Regions from separate parts of the Pseudomonas sp. GW821-FHT05D12 genome, predicted to be linked through region 1. Evidence: predicted binding sites of a transcription regulator. Region 1 holds the regulator's gene; the other holds the start of a gene.
What was found. Region 1 encodes FliA, which starts transcription of late flagellar genes. Its sites were predicted from a motif close to CTAAAGTTTNNNNNNNNNNNGCCGNTAA; they were not measured.

Region 1 (10,521 bases):
GCAGCGGGAAATGTCGCAGCGCAAGATGATGGCCTCGGTGCCCGACGCCGATGTGGTCATCACCAACCCGACGCACTACGCCGTGGCCCTCAAGTACGACCCGGAGAAGGGCGGCGCGCCGATGCTGCTGGCCAAGGGCAGCGACTTCACCGCGCTTAAAATCCGCGAAATCGCCGTGGCCAACGACATCCTGCTGCTGGAGTCGCCGGAGCTGGCGCGATCGATCTTCTACTCCACCGACCTCGACCAGGAAATCCCCGCCGGGCTGTACCTGGCCGTGGCCCAGGTGTTGGCGTATGTCTATCAGATTCGCCAGTACCGCGCGGGCAAGGGCAAGCGGCCCGATCCGCTCAAGGACCTGCCCATTCCGCCGGAGCTGCGCCGCGATTCCTGACTGCTCGGCTGATGCGCGCTTTGTGGGGCGCGGGCTTGTTGTGGGTAGCGGGCTTTTTGTGGTGATAAGGCTTGTTGTGGGTAGCGGGCTTTTTGTGGTGATAAGGCTTGTTGTGGGTCGCGGGCTTCTTGTGGCGAGCGGGCTTGCCCCGCGTTGGAGTGCGAAGCGCTCCCAATCCAGCCACCTCGGTCCAACAGTCAGACCGAGTCGCCAGGTTTCAGGACTGCTTCGCAGCCCAACGCGGGGCAAGCCCGCTCACCACAGTGAATGCGTTCGCTACAACAAGCCTGCCCGCTTCGACCGCTACCACTCGTCGGCAACCCTCGTCTACCTGTCAACTTTGACAGTAGCCAGCGCCGTCCTCTCGCGCTTCCATGGCTCCCTACTGTGCACAGGTCATCCAGCGATGCAGAGGGCGTAGTGATGGAAGCGGTGATGGGAACGATCAAATCCTACAGCCGAAAAACCGGAAAAGGCCTGATTGCGCTGGATGGCGATGACGAGCCGGTGCATGTGGATCGCACCGGCTCAGCCGGCATCTGGCTCAAGAAAGGCTTGCGCGTGCAGTTCGTGAGGATCCATTGCCCTCAAGGGGTGTATGCGTTCCATATCAAACTTATCTAGCGGCATGCATGCCTGGCTGTTGGCGGTGTGTCCATCGACCAATAATGTGGGAGCTGACTTGCCTGCGATGACTGAGTTCAGCCTGGCGCTTCAGGTGACCGACACACCGCCACCGCAGGCAAGCTCCTGCATTTGAAACGCGTTCCCCTCGACGATCGTCGCCCTGAAACCAAAGTTGGAAGGCTTCTTGCAATACCGCCTCCAGGACGCCTCCCGGCGTCAAAAGTTTGCTTCAAGGAAACGAGGAATACCGGTGGTGGATCGCTCTCAAATGCTCGGCACGGCCCGTACGACCCTGACTGACCTCTCGCGGGGCAATCTGGGTGTGCCGTTGTTGTTGCTGGTGATGCTGGCAATGATGATGTTGCCGATGCCGCCGTTCCTGCTGGATGTGTTCTTCACCTTCAACATTGCCCTGTCCGTGGTGGTGCTGCTGGTCTGCGTATACGCCCTGCGACCGCTGGATTTTGCGGTATTCCCGACCATCCTGCTGGTGGCGACCCTGTTGCGCCTGGCGCTCAACGTGGCGTCGACGCGCGTGGTGATGCTCCACGGCCAGGACGGCCACGCCGCCGCCGGTAAGGTGATCCAGGCCTTCGGTGAGGTGGTGATCGGCGGCAACTACGTGGTGGGTATCGTGGTCTTCGCGATCCTGATGATCATCAACTTCGTGGTGGTGACCAAGGGCGCCGGGCGGATTTCCGAGGTGAGCGCGCGCTTTACCCTCGACGCCATGCCCGGCAAACAGATGGCTATCGACGCCGACCTCAACGCCGGCCTCATTGACCAGAACCAGGCCAAGTCGCGCCGTCTGGAAGTGGCCCAGGAAGCCGAGTTCTACGGTTCCATGGACGGTGCCAGCAAATTCGTGCGCGGTGACGCCATCGCCGGCCTGCTGATTCTGTTCATCAACCTGATCGGCGGCATGGCGGTCGGGATTTTCCAGCACGGCATGACTTTCGGCGATGCCGGCAAGGTGTACGCCTTGCTGACCATTGGTGACGGTTTAGTGGCGCAATTGCCATCACTGTTGTTATCCACAGCTGCCGCGATCATGGTCACCCGTGCTTCGGGCTCCGAAGACATGGGCAAGCAGATCAGTCGCCAGATGTTCGCCTCGCCCAAGGCCCTGGCCGTGGCGGCGGGCATCATGGCGATCATGGGCATCGTGCCGGGCATGCCCCACGTGTCGTTCCTGAGCATGGCGGCCATGGCGGCCGGCGGTGCCTACCTGTTCTGGAAGAAGCAGAATGCGGTCAAGGTCCAGGCCCAGCAGGAAATCGCGCGCCAGCAGGAACTGCTGCCGTCGCCGGCCCGGGCCCAGGAAACCAAGGAGTTGGGCTGGGACGACGTGACCCCGATCGACATGATCGGCCTGGAAGTCGGCTACCGCCTGATCCCGCTGGTCGACCGCAACCAGGGTGGCCAATTGCTCGCGCGGATCAAGGGGGTGCGCAAGAAGCTCTCGCAGGACCTGGGCTTCCTGATGCCCACCGTGCATATCCGCGACAACCTCGACCTGGCCCCCAGCGCCTACCGCCTGACCCTGATGGGGGTGATCCTGGCCGAAGCCGAGATCTACCCGGATCGCGAACTGGCGATCAACCCGGGGCAGGTATTCGGCAGTCTCAACGGCATTACCGCCAAAGATCCGGCTTTTGGCCTGGACGCGGTGTGGATCGAAATCAGCCAGCGCAGCCAGGCGCAGTCCCTGGGCTACACCGTGGTGGACGCCAGTACCGTGGTCGCCACCCACCTCAACCAGATTCTGTACAAGCACTCCCATGAGCTGATCGGCCACGAAGAAGTCCAGCAATTGATGGGTTTGCTCGGCAAAGCCTCGCCAAAACTCGCCGAGGAACTGGTGCCGGGCGTGCTGTCGCTGTCGCAACTGCTCAAGGTCCTGCAGGCGCTGCTGGCCGAGCAGGTGCCGGTACGCGATATCCGCAGCATTGCCGAGGCTATCGCCAACAATGCCGCCAAGAGTCAAGATACTGCCGCCCTGGTGGCTGCAGTGCGCGTCGGATTGTCGCGCGCAATCGTCCAAAGCATTGTAGGGCTTGACTCTGAGCTGCCTGTGATCACCTTGGAACCAAGGTTGGAACAAATATTGCTCAATAGTATTCAGAAGGCAGGACAAGGCCAGGAAGAGGGCGTTCTGCTGGAGCCAAGCATGGCTGAGAAGCTGCAGCGTTCGTTGATCGACGCCGCGCAGCGTCAGGAAATGCAGGGCCAACCGGTGATCCTGCTGGTGGCCGGCCCCGTCCGGGCGATGTTGTCGCGGTTTGGGCGCCTGGCAGTACCGAATTTGCACGTTTTGGCTTATCAGGAAATTCCTGACAACAAGCAAGTGACTATCGTCGCGACAGTAGGGCCCAACGGCTGAGGGTAGTGGGTTATGCAAGTTAAGCGTTTTTTCGCCGCCGATATGCGTCAGGCCATGAAACTGGTTCGTGATGAGCTGGGCGCCGACGCCGCGATTATCGGTAACCGTCGTATTGCCGGCGGTGTCGAGCTGACGGCTGCCCTGGATTACACTCCCCAGGCCCTGGCCCCGCGCGTCCCGAACATGGAACTCGAAGACGAGCTGCGCAAGACGGCCTCGCGCATTGTCTCGGCCCAGGCCGAACTGAGCATGCGTGGCGACAGCGACGCCACCACCAACCGCCAGTTGTTCGCCGGCCTGCCGCTGACCGCTGCCGAGCCGCTGGTCGAGCCGACCTTCGTTGAACCCCCGCGTCCTGCAGCGCCGGCCCCGGCCGCCGCAGTCGACCAGCGCGTGTTCGACTCGATGCGCTTTGAACTCAATGGCCTGCGCGAGCTGCTGGAAGTGCAGCTTGGCTCCCTCGCCTGGAACCAGCTGCAAGGCAGCAAGCCGCAACAGGCCAACCTGTGGCGTCGCCTGCAACGCATCGGCCTGTCCGGCCCGTTGTCGCGCGACCTGCTGGCCCTGACCACTGAAATCGAAGAGCCTCGCCAGGCCTGGCGCATGTTGCTGGCCCACTTGGCGCGGATGATCGTCACGCCGGAAATCGAGCCGCTGGAAGAGGGCGGTGTGATCGCCATGGTCGGCCCTGCCGGCATGGGCAAGACCACCACCCTGGCCAAGCTGGCCGCCCGTTACGTGCTCAAGTACGGCGCGCAGAATATCGCGCTGGTGAGCATGGACAGCTACCGTATCGGTGCCCAGGAGCAGCTCAAGACCTTGGGTCGGATCCTCAATGTGTCGGTGACCCATGTCGACCCGGGCCAATCCCTGGCCAACGCCCTCGACCCGCTGCTGCGCAAGCGCGTGGTGTTGATCGATACCGCCGGCCTGCAAGCCAGCGACCCGGCGTTGCGCATGCAGCTGGAAAGCCTGGCCGGGCGCGGCATCAAGTCGAAAAATTACCTGGTGCTTGCAACCACCAGCCAGAAACAGGTTCTTACCGCTGCGTACCATAGCTACAAACGCTGCGGCCTGGCCGGCTGCATCCTCACCAAGCTCGACGAAACCGCGAGCCTGGGCGAGGTGTTGAGCCTGGCCATCAGTCATGAGTTGCCGGTCGCCTACCTGACCGACGGCCCGCGGATTCCGGATGATCTGCATCTGCCGCGCCGTCATCAGTTGGTCAGCCGTGCAGTCAGCGTGCAAATGCAAGAAGAGCCTAGCGAGGAAGCGATGGCCGATATGTTCGCCGACCTCTATCACAGCCCGGCAAAGCGGGTGGGTTGAGGGCAGGATGAACACCGTGAAATGTACCTACATCGATGGTCTGCAAGCGATTCACGCGGCCAAGCCATGTAGCCTGCGTCTAAGCAAGACAAGGTAAAGAAATAAAATGGGCAGCATGCATCCCGTACAGGTGATCGCGGTGACCGGCGGCAAAGGTGGCGTCGGGAAAACTAACGTGTCAGTGAATTTGTCCCTGGCCCTGGCAGAGCTTGGCCGTCGCGTCATGCTGCTGGATGCTGACCTGGGGCTGGCGAACGTCGACGTTCTGCTGGGGCTGACGCCCAAACACACGCTTGCCGATGTGATCGAAGGGCGCTGCGAGCTGCGCGACGTGCTGCTGCAGGGCCCTGGCGGTATCCGCATCGTGCCGGCCGCCTCCGGCACCCAGAGCATGGTGCACCTGAGCCCGGCGCAGCATGCCGGCCTGATCCAGGCGTTCAGCGATATCGGCGACAACCTCGACGTGCTGGTGATCGACACCGCCGCCGGGATCGGCGAGTCCGTGGTCAGCTTCGTGCGCGCTGCGCAGGAAGTCCTGTTGGTGGTCTGCGATGAACCCACCTCGATCACCGACGCCTATGCCCTGATCAAACTGCTTAACCGTGACTACGGCATGAACCGCTTCCGCGTGCTGGCCAACATGGCCCAGAGTCCACAGGAAGGGCGCAATCTGTTCGCCAAGTTGACCAAGGTCACGGATCGCTTCCTCGATGTCGCCTTACAATACGTCGGCGCAGTTCCCTACGACGAGTGTGTACGCAAGGCTGTGCAAAAGCAGCGTGCAGTCTACGAAGCGTTCCCTCGTTCCAAATGCGCCTTGGCGTTCAAGGCTATTGCCCAGAAGGTCGATACCTGGCCGTTGCCTGCCAACCCTCGGGGGCATCTGGAGTTTTTCGTCGAGCGATTGGTGCATCAGACGAGCGCAGGACCGGTGCTATGACATCCAGCGGCTACAACCTTTACAAGAAATCGGCACGTGACAGCCAGGGTGAATTGATCGAGCGCTATGCGCCGCTGGTCAAGCGCATCGCTTATCACTTGCTGGCACGCCTGCCCGCCAGCGTCCAGGTCGAAGACCTGATCCAGGCGGGCATGATCGGCCTGCTCGAAGTGTCGACCAAATACGACGCGAGCAAGGGCGCGAGTTTCGAGACCTATGCGGGTATCCGCATCCGTGGCGCGATGCTCGATGAAGTGCGTAAAGGTGACTGGGCGCCGCGTTCGGTGCATCGCAATACGCGCATGGTCAGTGACGCAATTCGCGCAATTGAAGCAAAAACCGGTCGCGACGCTAAAGATCACGAAGTTGCGGCCGAACTCCAATTGAGTCTCGACGATTACTACGGGATTTTGAACGATACCTTGGGCAGCCGCCTGTTCAGTTTCGACGACCTGTTGCAGGACGGCGAACACGAAGGGCTGCACGAGGACGGCGCGAGTGCTCATCTGGAGCCGTCGCGCGACCTGGAGGATGAACGCTTCCAGGGTGCGCTGGCGGACGCGATTGCCAATTTGCCGGAGCGTGAGCGACTGGTGTTGGCGCTGTACTACGACGAAGAGCTGAACCTCAAGGAAATCGGTGAGGTCCTGGGAGTCAGCGAATCGCGGGTCAGCCAGTTGCACAGCCAGTGCGCAGCCCGCTTGCGGGGGCGTTTGGGAGAGTGGCGAGCGCGCTGACAGGCAGTGTTGGGGAGCACTGCAAACCACACCGCGAGGGTGATTGACCCTCGCGGGATCGGCCCGTGGTGCCCCCGGCAGTCCTTTTTGTGTAATGCCTGTTGATTGAAATGGCGCGTCCAGGTGCTGGGCGCGTTTAAGACTGCTTGGAGGTCGAATTGGACAAGAACATGAAAATCCTCATCGTTGATGACTTCTCAACGATGCGGCGGATCATAAAAAACCTGTTGCGTGACCTTGGGTTCACTAACACGGTCGAGGCGGATGACGGCATTACGGCGATTCCGATCCTCAACAGCGGGAGCATCGACTTTCTGGTAACGGACTGGAACATGCCGGGCATGACCGGTATCGACTTGCTGCGCCATGTGCGCGCCGACGAAAAACTGCGCAGCCTTCCCGTGCTGATGGTGACCGCCGAAGCCAAGCGTGAGCAGATCATCGAAGCCGCCCAAGCCGGGGTCAACGGTTACGTGGTCAAACCATTCACTGCATTGGCCTTGAAAGAGAAGATCGAAAAAATCTTCGAACGCATCCACGGCTAATGCCATCGCGGGGGAGCTATGGAGCATAAAGAAACGTCACAGGGAGACTTTGAGTCGACCCTGAAAAAGCATGCTCATCAGTTGGTCGACAGCCTTGAAAAAGGCCAGTTCGGCGACGCGGTGCAGTTAATCCATGAGCTCAACCAGACCCGTGACCGCGGCCTGTATCAGGAAGTGGGCAAGCTCACACGCGAGCTGCACAGTGCGATTGTCAATTTCCAGATTGACCCGCACATGCCCCAGGCCGAAGAAATTTCGCAAATCACCGACGCGACCGAACGCCTGTCCTATGTGGTCAGGCTGACTGAAGCGGCGGCCAACCGCACCATGGACCTGGTGGAAAACGCCACGCCCCTGGTCAATGGCATGGCCACCGAAGCCCAGGCCCTGAGCCACGATTGGGGCCGCTTCATGCGCCGCGAGGTGGGGGCTGAGGAGTTTCGTGAACTGGCGCGTCGGGTCGACGGATTCTTGTCACGCAGCGAGCAGGAAAACCGCACGGTTTCCAGCAACCTCAATGACATTCTGCTGGCCCAGGATTACCAGGACCTCACCGGCCAGGTGATCAAGCGTGTGACCCAGTTGGTCACCGAAGTGGAAAGCAACCTGCTCAAACTGGTGCTCATGGCCGGCCAGGTAGACCGTTTTGCCGGCATCGAACATGACCGTGAAGCGATCCTCTCGGAAAAAGATCCACAAAAACATCTCGCCAAGGGTGAAGGTCCGCAGATTCATGCCGATAAACGTGAAGACGTTGTGTCAGGTCAGGATGACGTAGATGACCTGTTATCCAGTTTAGGCTTCTAAGGAGCACCCACATGAGCTTCGGCGCCGATGAAGAAATCCTTCAGGATTTCCTTGTAGAGGCCGGCGAAATTTTAGAGCAACTGTCCGAACAACTGGTCGAGCTGGAAAGCCGTCCGGATGATGCGAACCTGCTCAATGCAATTTTTCGCGGTTTTCACACTGTAAAAGGGGGCGCCGGCTTCCTCCAGCTCCATGAGCTGGTGGAGTGCTGCCACATCGCCGAGAACGTGTTCGACATCCTGCGCAAGGGTGAGCGTCACGTTGACTCGGAATTGATGGACGTGATTCTCGAAGCACTGGATGCGGTCAACGGCATGTTCAGCGAAGTCCGCGAACGTGCCCCGATCACTGCGGCCACCCCGGAACTGCTCGCCGCCCTGGCGCGCCTGGCAGAGCCGGCCGACACCTCGGCAGCGCCCGTGGCGCAAGCTGAGCCTGCGCCTGTGGCAGAGCCTGAAGCGGATGTGACGGACAGCGAGTTCGAGCAGTTGCTCAACTCCCTCAATGCGGTGAAAGCCGAGGCTGAAGCGCCTGCAGCCGCCGCGCCACAAGCGCCGACCAGCGAAGACATTACCGACGCAGAATTTGAATCCCTGCTCGACCAGTTGCACGGCAAAGGCCAGTTCGCGGCCGACGCCGTGGCCCCTGCCGCCGCTGTGGATGCGCCTGCCGCGTCGACCAGCACCGACATCACCGATGACGAATTCGAAGCACTGCTCGACCAACTGCATGGCAAAGGCACCTTCGCGGCCGACGCCTTGCCGGAAGTCGCCGCGACTGCCACTGCGCCGGCCGCTGCGGCAGAACCTGCGGGCGACGGTCTGATCAGCGACCACGAGTTCGAATCCCTGCTCGACGAATTGCACGGCAAGGGCAAGTTCAGCGAAGTGGCTCCGGCTGCTGCCGCGACCGCCACCCCGGTGGCGGCCAAACCGGCCCCGGCCAAGGCCGCTGCACCTGCTGCTGCCAAACCGGCCCCGGCCCCGGCCCCTGCCGCCGCCCCGGCTGCTGCTCGCGCGCCGGCCGCTGCCGTGGCCGAAAAGCCAGCCAGTGAAGCCGAAACCACCGTGCGGGTCGATACCGCGCGCCTGGACGACATCATGAACATGGTCGGCGAACTGGTGCTGGTGCGTAACCGCCTGGTGCGCCTGGGCCTGAGCAGTGGCGATGAAGCCATGCAAAAGGCCGTGTCGAACCTCGACGTGGTCACCGCCGATCTGCAGACCGCCGTGATGAAGACGCGGATGCAGCCGATCAAGAAAGTCTTCGGGCGCTTCCCGCGCCTGGTTCGCGACCTGGCACGCCAGCTCAAGAAAGAGATCAACCTGGAGTTGGTGGGCGAAGAGACCGACCTCGACAAGAACCTGGTCGAGGCCCTGGCCGATCCGCTGGTCCACTTGGTGCGCAACGCCGTCGACCACGGCGTCGAAACCCCGGAAGAGCGCGAAGCTTCGGGCAAGTCGCGCAACGGCAAAGTGATCCTGGCGGCCGAGCAGGAGGGTGACCACATCCTGCTGTCGATCACCGATGACGGCAAGGGCATGGACCCGACCATCCTGCGCAATATCGCGGTCAAGCGCGGCGTGATGGACAAGGACGCCGCCGACCGCCTGACCGACACCGAGTGCTACAACCTGATCTTCGCCCCGGGCTTCTCGACCAAGACCGAGATTTCCGACGTGTCCGGCCGTGGCGTCGGCATGGACGTGGTGAAGACCAAGATCAGCCAGCTCAACGGCTCGATCAACATCTACTCGACCAAGGGCCAGGGCTCGAAGATCGTCATCAAGGTGCCGTTGACCCTGGCGATCATGCCGACCCTGATGGTGATGCTGGGCAACCAGGCCTTCGCCTTCCCGCTGGTCAACGTCAACGAAATTTTCCACCTCGACCTGTCGCGCACCAACGTGGTGGACGGCCAGGAAGTGGTGATCGTGCGCGACAAGGCGTTGCCACTGTTCTACCTCAAGCGCTGGCTGGTGGCATCGGCCAAGCATGAAGAGCAGCGCGAAGGCCATGTGGTGATTCTCTCCGTGGGCACCCAGCGTATCGGCTTCGTGGTCGATCAACTGGTGGGCCAGGAAGAAGTGGTCATCAAGCCTTTGGGCAAAATGCTGCAGGGAACCCCGGGTATGTCGGGTGCGACCATCACCGGTGACGGTCGGATCGCGCTGATTCTGGATGTTCCGAGCATGCTCAAGCGTTACGCCGCTCGGCGTATTTGATTCTGGTGGGGCAGGGCGGTTTGCCCGCCCCGTCTAACGGAGTGTTTATGGTAGTCAAGGTCCTGGTGGTGGACGATTCGGGTTTCTTCCGCCGCCGCGTCTCGGAAATTCTTTCCGCCGATCCAACGATTCAAGTGATCGGCACGGCCACCAACGGCAAAGAGGCGATCGATCAGGCTATCGCGTTGAAGCCCGACGTGATCACCATGGACTACGAGATGCCGATGATGGATGGCATCACGGCTGTCCGTCACATCATGCAGCGCTGCCCGACCCCGGTGTTGATGTTCTCCTCGCTCACCCACGAAGGCGCCCGGGTCACCCTGGATGCGCTGGATGCCGGCGCGGTGGACTTCCTGCCGAAGAATTTCGAAGACATCTCGCGCAACCCCGAGAAGGTCAAGCAACTGCTGTGCGAGAAAGTCCACAGCATTTCCCGCAGTAACCGTCGCAGCCTGTTCAGCACGCCTGCACCTGCACCTGCACCGGTTGCGGCGCCGGCCCCGGCCCCTGCGTTTGGTCGACCTGCGCCTG
Region 2 (7,200 bases), on a different contig from region 1:
CACGCCCCGCTCTATTCCACCTCGTCTACCCTTGAAAAACCGCAGGAAGCGGCCCTCCCTTTCAAGGAACGAGCATGTCCCTCGCCATTGTCCACAGCCGCGCCCAAATTGGCGTCGAAGCCCCTGCCGTCACCGTCGAAGTGCATATGGCCAATGGGTTGCCGTCCCTGACTCTGGTGGGTTTACCGGAAACCGCAGTCAAGGAAAGCAAGGACCGTGTACGCAGTGCCATTCTCAATTCAGCACTGAAATACCCCGACCGTCGGATCACCCTCAACCTCGCGCCCGCCGACCTGCCCAAGGACGGCGGGCGTTTTGATCTGGCGATTGCCTTGGGGATCCTGGCGGCCAGCGTGCAGGTGCCGGCGCTGACCCTGGATAACGTGGAATGCCTGGGCGAACTGGCACTGTCCGGCGCGGTGCGGGCGGTGAAAGGCGTGCTGCCCGCGGCGCTGGCAGCACGCAAGGCCGGACGCACCGTGATAGTGCCTCGGGCGAATGCCGAGGAAGCGTGCCTGGCGTCCGGGCTGACGGTGATTGCAGTCGACCATTTGCTCCAAGTGGTGGCACACCTGAACGGGCATGCGCCGATTGAGCCCTACAAGTCCGATGGACTGCTGTACCTGAACAAGCCGTACCCGGACCTGAGCGAAGTGCAAGGCCAGTCAATGGCCAAGCGTGCTCTGCTGGTTGCCGCTGCAGGCGCGCACAACCTGTTGCTGAGCGGGCCGCCCGGCACCGGCAAGACCTTGCTCGCCAGCCGCCTGCCTGGGTTATTGCCCCCGTTGAGCGAACAGGAAGCCCTGGAAGTGGCAGCGATTCAGTCAGTGGTCAGCCTCGCGCCACTGAGCCATTGGCCGCACCGACCGTTTCGTCAGCCGCACCACTCTGCATCAGGCCCGGCCTTGGTGGGCGGCGGCTCGAAGCCGCAGCCTGGGGAGATCACCTTGGCCCATCACGGGGTGTTGTTCCTGGATGAGTTGCCGGAGTTTGATCGCAAGGTCCTGGAGGTGCTGCGCGAGCCCCTTGAATCGGGGCATATCGTGATTTCCCGCGCCCGCGACCGGGTGAGTTTTCCGGCGCGCTTTCAACTGGTGGCGGCGATGAACCCCTGCCCCTGCGGCTACATGGGCGATCCCAGCGGGCGCTGTCGGTGCACGCCGGAGCAGATTCAGCGCTATCGCAACAAACTCTCCGGGCCGCTGCTGGACCGGATCGACTTGCACGTCACCGTCGCCCGGGAGACCACCGCGCTGAACCCGGCCCTGCAGGATGGCGATAACACGGCGAAGGCATCGGCGCAGGTTGCCGAATCCCGGGAGCGTCAGCTGAAGCGCCAGGGCTGCGCCAATGCCTTCCTGGATCTACCGGGGCTGCGCAAGCATTGCACGCTGGCAAAGGTCGACGAAAGCTGGCTGGAGACCGCTTGCGAGCGACTGACATTGTCGCTGCGCGCGGCCCACCGGCTGCTCAAGGTAGCGCGCACGCTGGCGGACCTGGAACAAGCAGACACTATCGCTCGCCATCACCTGCAAGAGGCGCTGCAATATCGTCCGGCAGCGATCACCTGAGCCTTTTGAGCATCAGCAGGGCCTGGGCAGGAAGTGTGCGCCAATCCAGTTTCAGCGAAACCGATCCACCTCATGCCGCAAGCTCGCTGCCAGCGTCTCCAGCTCCTTGGCCGTAATCGCCAGGTTCGACACCGCTTCACGCTGCTCGCTGTTGGCCAGCGCAATGCTCTGCAAGTTGCTGCTGAGCAAGGTCGCGGTGCTGCTCTGCTCCTGGGTGGCGGTGGTGATTGCGGCAAACTGCTGGCCGGCCGAGCGGCTCTGTTCGTCGATCCGTGCCAGGGCCGAGGCCACGTCGGCGTTGCGCGACAGGCCTTCCTGCATCAACACATTGCCGTGCTCCATGGTGCTGATGGCATTGCCGGTTTCCTGCTGGATGCTCTGGATCATCCCGGAAATCTCGTCAGTGGCCTGGCGGGTACGCGACGCCAGGTTGCGCACTTCATCGGCAACCACGGCAAACCCGCGGCCCTGTTCACCGGCCCGCGCGGCTTCGATGGCGGCGTTGAGCGCCAGCAGGTTGGTCTGTTCGGCGATCGAGGTGATCACACCGACGATCCCGCCGATTTCCTGGGAGCGCTGGCCAAGGGTGTTGATCACCGTGGCGGTGCTGTTCAGCGCAGTGGCGATGTGCTCAAGAGACGACGACGCCTCTTGCATCGAGGTACGGCCAATACGAGTCTGCTGCGCATTTTCCTGCGCCAGGCGCTCGGTATTGCCCATGTTGTCGGCGATGTTCAGCGAGGTGGCGCTGAATTCTTCCACCGCGCCGGCCATGCTGGTGATTTCGCCCGACTGTTGCTCCATGCCCTCATAGGCCCCGCCAGACAAACCGGACAAGGCCTGGGCACGGCTATTAACTTCTTCGGCTGCGCTGCGAATGTGCGAGACCATGGTCGAAAGCGCCTCGCCCATCTGGTTGAAGCTGCGTGCCAACTGGCCGATTTCGTCATGGCTGGACACGTTCAAGCGGGCACTCAAATCACCGGCGCCCAAGGCCTCGGCCTGACTCACCAGATCACTCAACGGCTGCAGTTTGCTGCGCAACAGCCACACCGCCGCGCCGACCGCGAACAGCATCGCCAGCACGCTGCCGATCACCAGGCGGATACCCACGGCCCAGGTGACTTCGCGGATCTCAGCCTTGGGCATGCTCGCGACCACCGACCACGGGCCGCCTTCGAAGGGCACCGAGACGCTGTAGAAGTCTTCGTTCTTGTCGCTCCAGAAACGGCCCTCGCCCGGCTTCTTCGCCAGGTCGAGCATCACCGGGATTGCCTGATCCAGTGCCTGCACGCCAGCGGGCGGCACCAGCCAGCGCTTCTGTTCGTCCAGCAACGCGAGGGAGCCGGTCTTGCCGATGCGGAAGCGCTTGAGGTTTTCGAATTGGGCATTCTGCGCGTCGGTGTAGTCGAAGCCGACAAACAGCACCGCGATCACCTTGCCGGCCGCGTCGCGCACCGGTGTGTACTGGGTCATGTAGGAACGTTCGAACAGCACCGCACGGCCCACATAACTCTGCCCGGCAAGCAGGCGTTGATATGCCGGGTGCTGATGGTCCAGCACTGTGCCGATGGCGCGACTGCCATCCTGCTTGGTCAAGGACGTGCTGACACGGATGAAGTCTTCGCCACTGCGCACAAACACCGTGGCCACGCCGCCGGAGGTGTCCTTGAATTCATCGACCTCATCGAAATCGTTGTTCAACACGTCATTGCCCAGGTACAGGCCTGGCGTCTGCATCCCGGCGACGGTAACCGGTTGATCCGCATGCACGCTCAACCCGGCGCCGAAGCGCTTTTCAAACAGCCCGCTCAAGCGCTGGGTACTTTCGCGCAAGGTGCTGTGGAAGGTGTTGAGTTGATCGGCGAGCAGGCGCGCCTCGCTGGCCAGGTGCTCTTCGCGGGTGTCGAGGTTGGCGGAGTCCAGTGAACGCAAGGCGAATACCGTACTACCGCTGATGACAACAGCCAGTATCACGGCTAATGCGAGGCCTAACTGTGAGGCAATCCGGGCGCGAGGTTGAGACATGACGGCTCCTGGCCGAGGCCAGGATCATCCTGATCTCATAGCGCTGCTCGGCAAATTATCTGATGGGAAGCGTTGGTGCACGATGGTTCCAACACACCTACTTCGGCGGACGCGGGAAATACTTGAGCGAATCACAGGGGTATCTCGCAAACGGTTGCGCACCCGTGCCTCGGGCCACTCAATCGAGGCGCTCGACCGGCGGTAAAACCATCGCCCGCACTTCGCCCTGTAGGAAGTCTGCCAGCCGCCGCAAACGCTCGCCGCCGGGGCGGGTCTTCGGCCACACCAGGTAATAATTTTCACCACTGGCCACGGCGGTCGGCCACGGCAGGCTCAACCGCCCTTGGGCCACGTCCTCAGCCACCATCAGCAAGTCGCCCATCGACACGCCGTAGCCTCGCGCGGCAGCGATCATGCCCAGCTCGAGGGTATCGAACACCTGCCCGCCCTTGAGCGATACCTGGGAGGACAACCCCATGCGCTCCAGCCAATTGCGCCAATCGCGCCGGTCCGGCGTGGGGTGCAGCAACTCGGCGGTGGCCAGCCGGGCGGCATCCCAGGGCCCATCCGCCAACAGGTTCGGGGCGCCGACGGGGATCAACAGTTCAGGAAACAGGTAGCTGGCCTCCCAGTCCGCCGGGAAATGCCCGTAGCTCAGCAGCACTGCGCAGTCGAAGGGCTCCTGGTTGAAGTCCACCTCGTCCACGCTCATCCAGGCGCTGGTCAATTGCACTTCGTTGCCCGGCTGCAACGCCCGAAAACGGCTGAGCCGCGCCAGCAGCCAACGCATGGTCAGGGTCGACGGCGCTTTCATGCGCAGGATGTCATCTTCGGCGTTCAGGGTATGGCAGGCGCGTTCCAGCGCGGCGAAGCCCTCGCGCACCCCAGGCAACAACAGGCGCGCGGCTTCGGTGAGCTGCAGGTTGCGGCCGCTGCGCTGGAACAGCCGGCAGGCGAAGTGCTCTTCGAGGGTGCGGATATGTCGGCTGACCGCACTTTGGGTGATCGACAGCTCCTCGGCCGCACGGGTGAAGGAGTTGTGTCGGGAAGCGGCCTCAAAGGCACGCAACGCGTAAAGCGGAGGAAGACGACGAGACATAGGGAAAGCTCCGACAGCGCAATGCCAAAACCCTACCAGAATCAAACAGGCATGAGTTTTAATCATGCAAGCGATCGCATTTATCCCTTTGTGCAATGCGCTGGGAGCGCCGAGAATCAACCCTCCCCCAACCCTCTGACTTTTTGAGCGTGATGATCATGCAGCATCCGGCACGTACCGAACTCTGGGCCATTCTGCGGCTGTCAGGGCCGTTGATTGCCTCACAGTTGGCGCACATGCTGATGGTGCTGACCGACACCCTGATGATGGCGCGCCTGAGCCCCGAGGCCCTGGCCGGTGGCGGCCTGGGTGCGGCGAGCTATTCATTCGTGTCGATTTTCTGCATCGGCGTGATTGCCGCCGTGGGCACCCTGGTCGCCATCCGCCACGGCGCGGGCGATATCGAAGGCGCCACACGCCTGACCCAGGCCGGGCTATGGCTCGCGTGGCTGATGGCCCTGGCGGCCGGTTTGCTGCTGTGGAACCTCAAGCCGGTTTTGCTGATGTTTGGCCAGACCGAAACCAACGTGCACGCCGCAGGGCAGTTCCTGACGATCCTGCCGTTCGCGTTGCCGGGCTTCTTGACCTTCATGGCCTTGCGCGGTTTCACCAGCGCGATTGGCAAGGCGAAGCCGGTGATGGTCATCAGCCTCGGCGGCGCGGTGGCCAACTACCTGCTCAACCACGCATTGATCGAAGGCATGTTCGGCCTGCCGAAACTGGGCCTGATGGGCATCGGCCTGGTCACGGCCCTCGTCGCCAATGGCATGGCGTTGGCGTTGATGGTCTACATCCACCGCAATCGCACGTATGCCGCCTACCCGCTGAGCACCGGCCTGCTGCGCCTCAACACCCAGTACCTGCGGGAATTGTGGCGCCTCGGCCTGCCGATTGGGGGCACCTATGCGGTGGAAGTCGGGCTGTTTGCCTTCGCCGCACTGTGCATGGGCACGATGGGCAGCACACAGCTGGCCGCGCACCAGGTCGCGTTGCAAATCGTCTCGGTGGCTTTCATGGTGCCGGCGGGGATGTCCTATGCGGTGACCATGCGTATCGGCCAACATTACGGCGCCGGGCAGTTGCTGCATGCACGCCTGGCCGGTCGCGTCGGCATCGGATTTGGCGCAGCGGTGATGTTGGGATTCGCCGCAGTGCTGTGGCTGTTTTCCGTTCCACTGATCGGACTGTTGATCGACCCCAACGACCCGGCGTTCCACGACGTGATCGTCCTGGCCGTCAGCCTGCTGGCCGTGGCCGCATGGTTTGAACTGTTCGACGGCGTGCAAACCATCGCCATGGGCTGCATTCGCGGGCTGAAAGACGCCAAGACCACCTTTCTGATCGGCGCGGGTTGCTATTGGTTGATCGGCGCTCCGTCGGCCTGGCTGATGGCCTTCACCCTGGGCTGGGGGCCGACCGGCGTGTGGTGGGGGCTGGCGCTGGGCCTGGCATGTGCGGCGCTCAGCCTGAGCTGGGCGTTTGAGGCGAAGATGAAGCGCATGATTCGGCAGGAGCCGCAGACCTACAGCTCCCTGCAGGCTGCCCAGGCGGACTGAAGGCTGCATGGATCAATGTAGGAGCAGGCAAGCCAGCTCCTACAGTTGGTGGGGTTCGAGACTCGATTCAGCCCAGCAAGGCCTGCTGGCCTTTGCCGAAGGTCAGGTACTCCACAAGCTCCGGCAACGGCAGCGGTTTGCTGATCAGGTAACCCTGGGCCTGGTCGCAGCCGAACAAGCGCAGCAGCGCCAGCTGCTCAGGGGTTTCCACGCCTTCAGCCACCACTTCCAGGTTGAGGTTGTGCGCCAGGTTGATCATCGCGTGTACCAGCTTGCGGTTCTCTTCGCGCTCTTCCATGCCGCCGACAAAGCTTTTGTCGATCTTCAGCAAGGCGATCGGCAGGCTGTTGAGGTGCACGAAGGATGAGAAACCGGTGCCGAAATCATCCAGGGAAAACCGCACGCCCAAGCGGCCGAGGGCGTCCATGGTCTGCTTGACCAGGTCACTGCGGCGCATCACGGCGGTTTCGGTGAGTTCGAATTCCAGCCACTGCGCTTCCACTCCCCGCTCACTGATCAGCCGGCTGAGGGTCGAGAGCAACTGACTGTCCTGGAACTGGCGAAATGACAGATTGACCGCCATGTGCAACGGCGGCAGGCCGCGTTCACGCAGGTCCTGCATGTCACGCAGGGCCCGGGAAATCACCCAGTACCCCAGCGGCACAATCAACCCGCTCTGCTCGGCGAGCGGTACGAACTCGCTGGGCGGCAACAGGCCGCGCTCGCCGTGGCGCCAGCGCACCAGGGCTTCGAGGCCGACGATATGGCCGTCGTCCAGGTCCAGGCGCGGCTGGTAGTGCAGCTCCAACTCGTCGCGGCGCAAGGCGCGACGCAGCTCGGTTTCCAGGTCGGCCAGGCTGCGCGCGTTGCGGTTGATGCGTTCGTTGAAGATATGAAAGGTGCAGCCCTGGGTGCTCTTGGCTTGTTGCATGGCGATATGCGCGTG

Region 2: AC07SI_RS11810 (methyl-accepting chemotaxis protein) is a predicted target of FliA. The motif match lies at 3,699-3,726, and genes of this name have one in related genera.

Annotation. Positions count from the first base shown of each region.
Region 1 covers NZ_JBWKSN010000009.1:92,075-102,595, reverse strand. Annotated here, with positions in the region: gene flhB (flagellar biosynthesis protein FlhB) at 1-394, shown strand, start outside; gene AC07SI_RS18075 (S1 domain-containing protein) at 830-1,018, shown strand; gene flhA (flagellar biosynthesis protein FlhA) at 1,290-3,404, shown strand; gene flhF (flagellar biosynthesis GTPase FlhF) at 3,417-4,733, shown strand; gene fleN (flagellar synthesis regulator FleN) at 4,840-5,673, shown strand; gene fliA (RNA polymerase sigma factor FliA) at 5,670-6,410, shown strand; gene AC07SI_RS18050 (chemotaxis response regulator CheY) at 6,581-6,955, shown strand; gene AC07SI_RS18045 (protein phosphatase CheZ) at 6,974-7,762, shown strand; gene AC07SI_RS18040 (chemotaxis protein CheA) at 7,774-9,987, shown strand; gene AC07SI_RS18035 (protein-glutamate methylesterase/protein-glutamine glutaminase) at 10,035-10,521, shown strand, end outside.
Region 2 covers NZ_JBWKSN010000005.1:328,395-335,594, reverse strand. Annotated here, with positions in the region: gene AC07SI_RS11815 (YifB family Mg chelatase-like AAA ATPase) at 75-1,571, shown strand; gene AC07SI_RS11810 (methyl-accepting chemotaxis protein) at 1,623-3,599, opposite strand; gene AC07SI_RS11805 (LysR substrate-binding domain-containing protein) at 3,778-4,698, opposite strand; gene AC07SI_RS11800 (NorM family multidrug efflux MATE transporter) at 4,851-6,254, shown strand; gene AC07SI_RS11795 (putative bifunctional diguanylate cyclase/phosphodiesterase) at 6,322-7,200, opposite strand, start outside.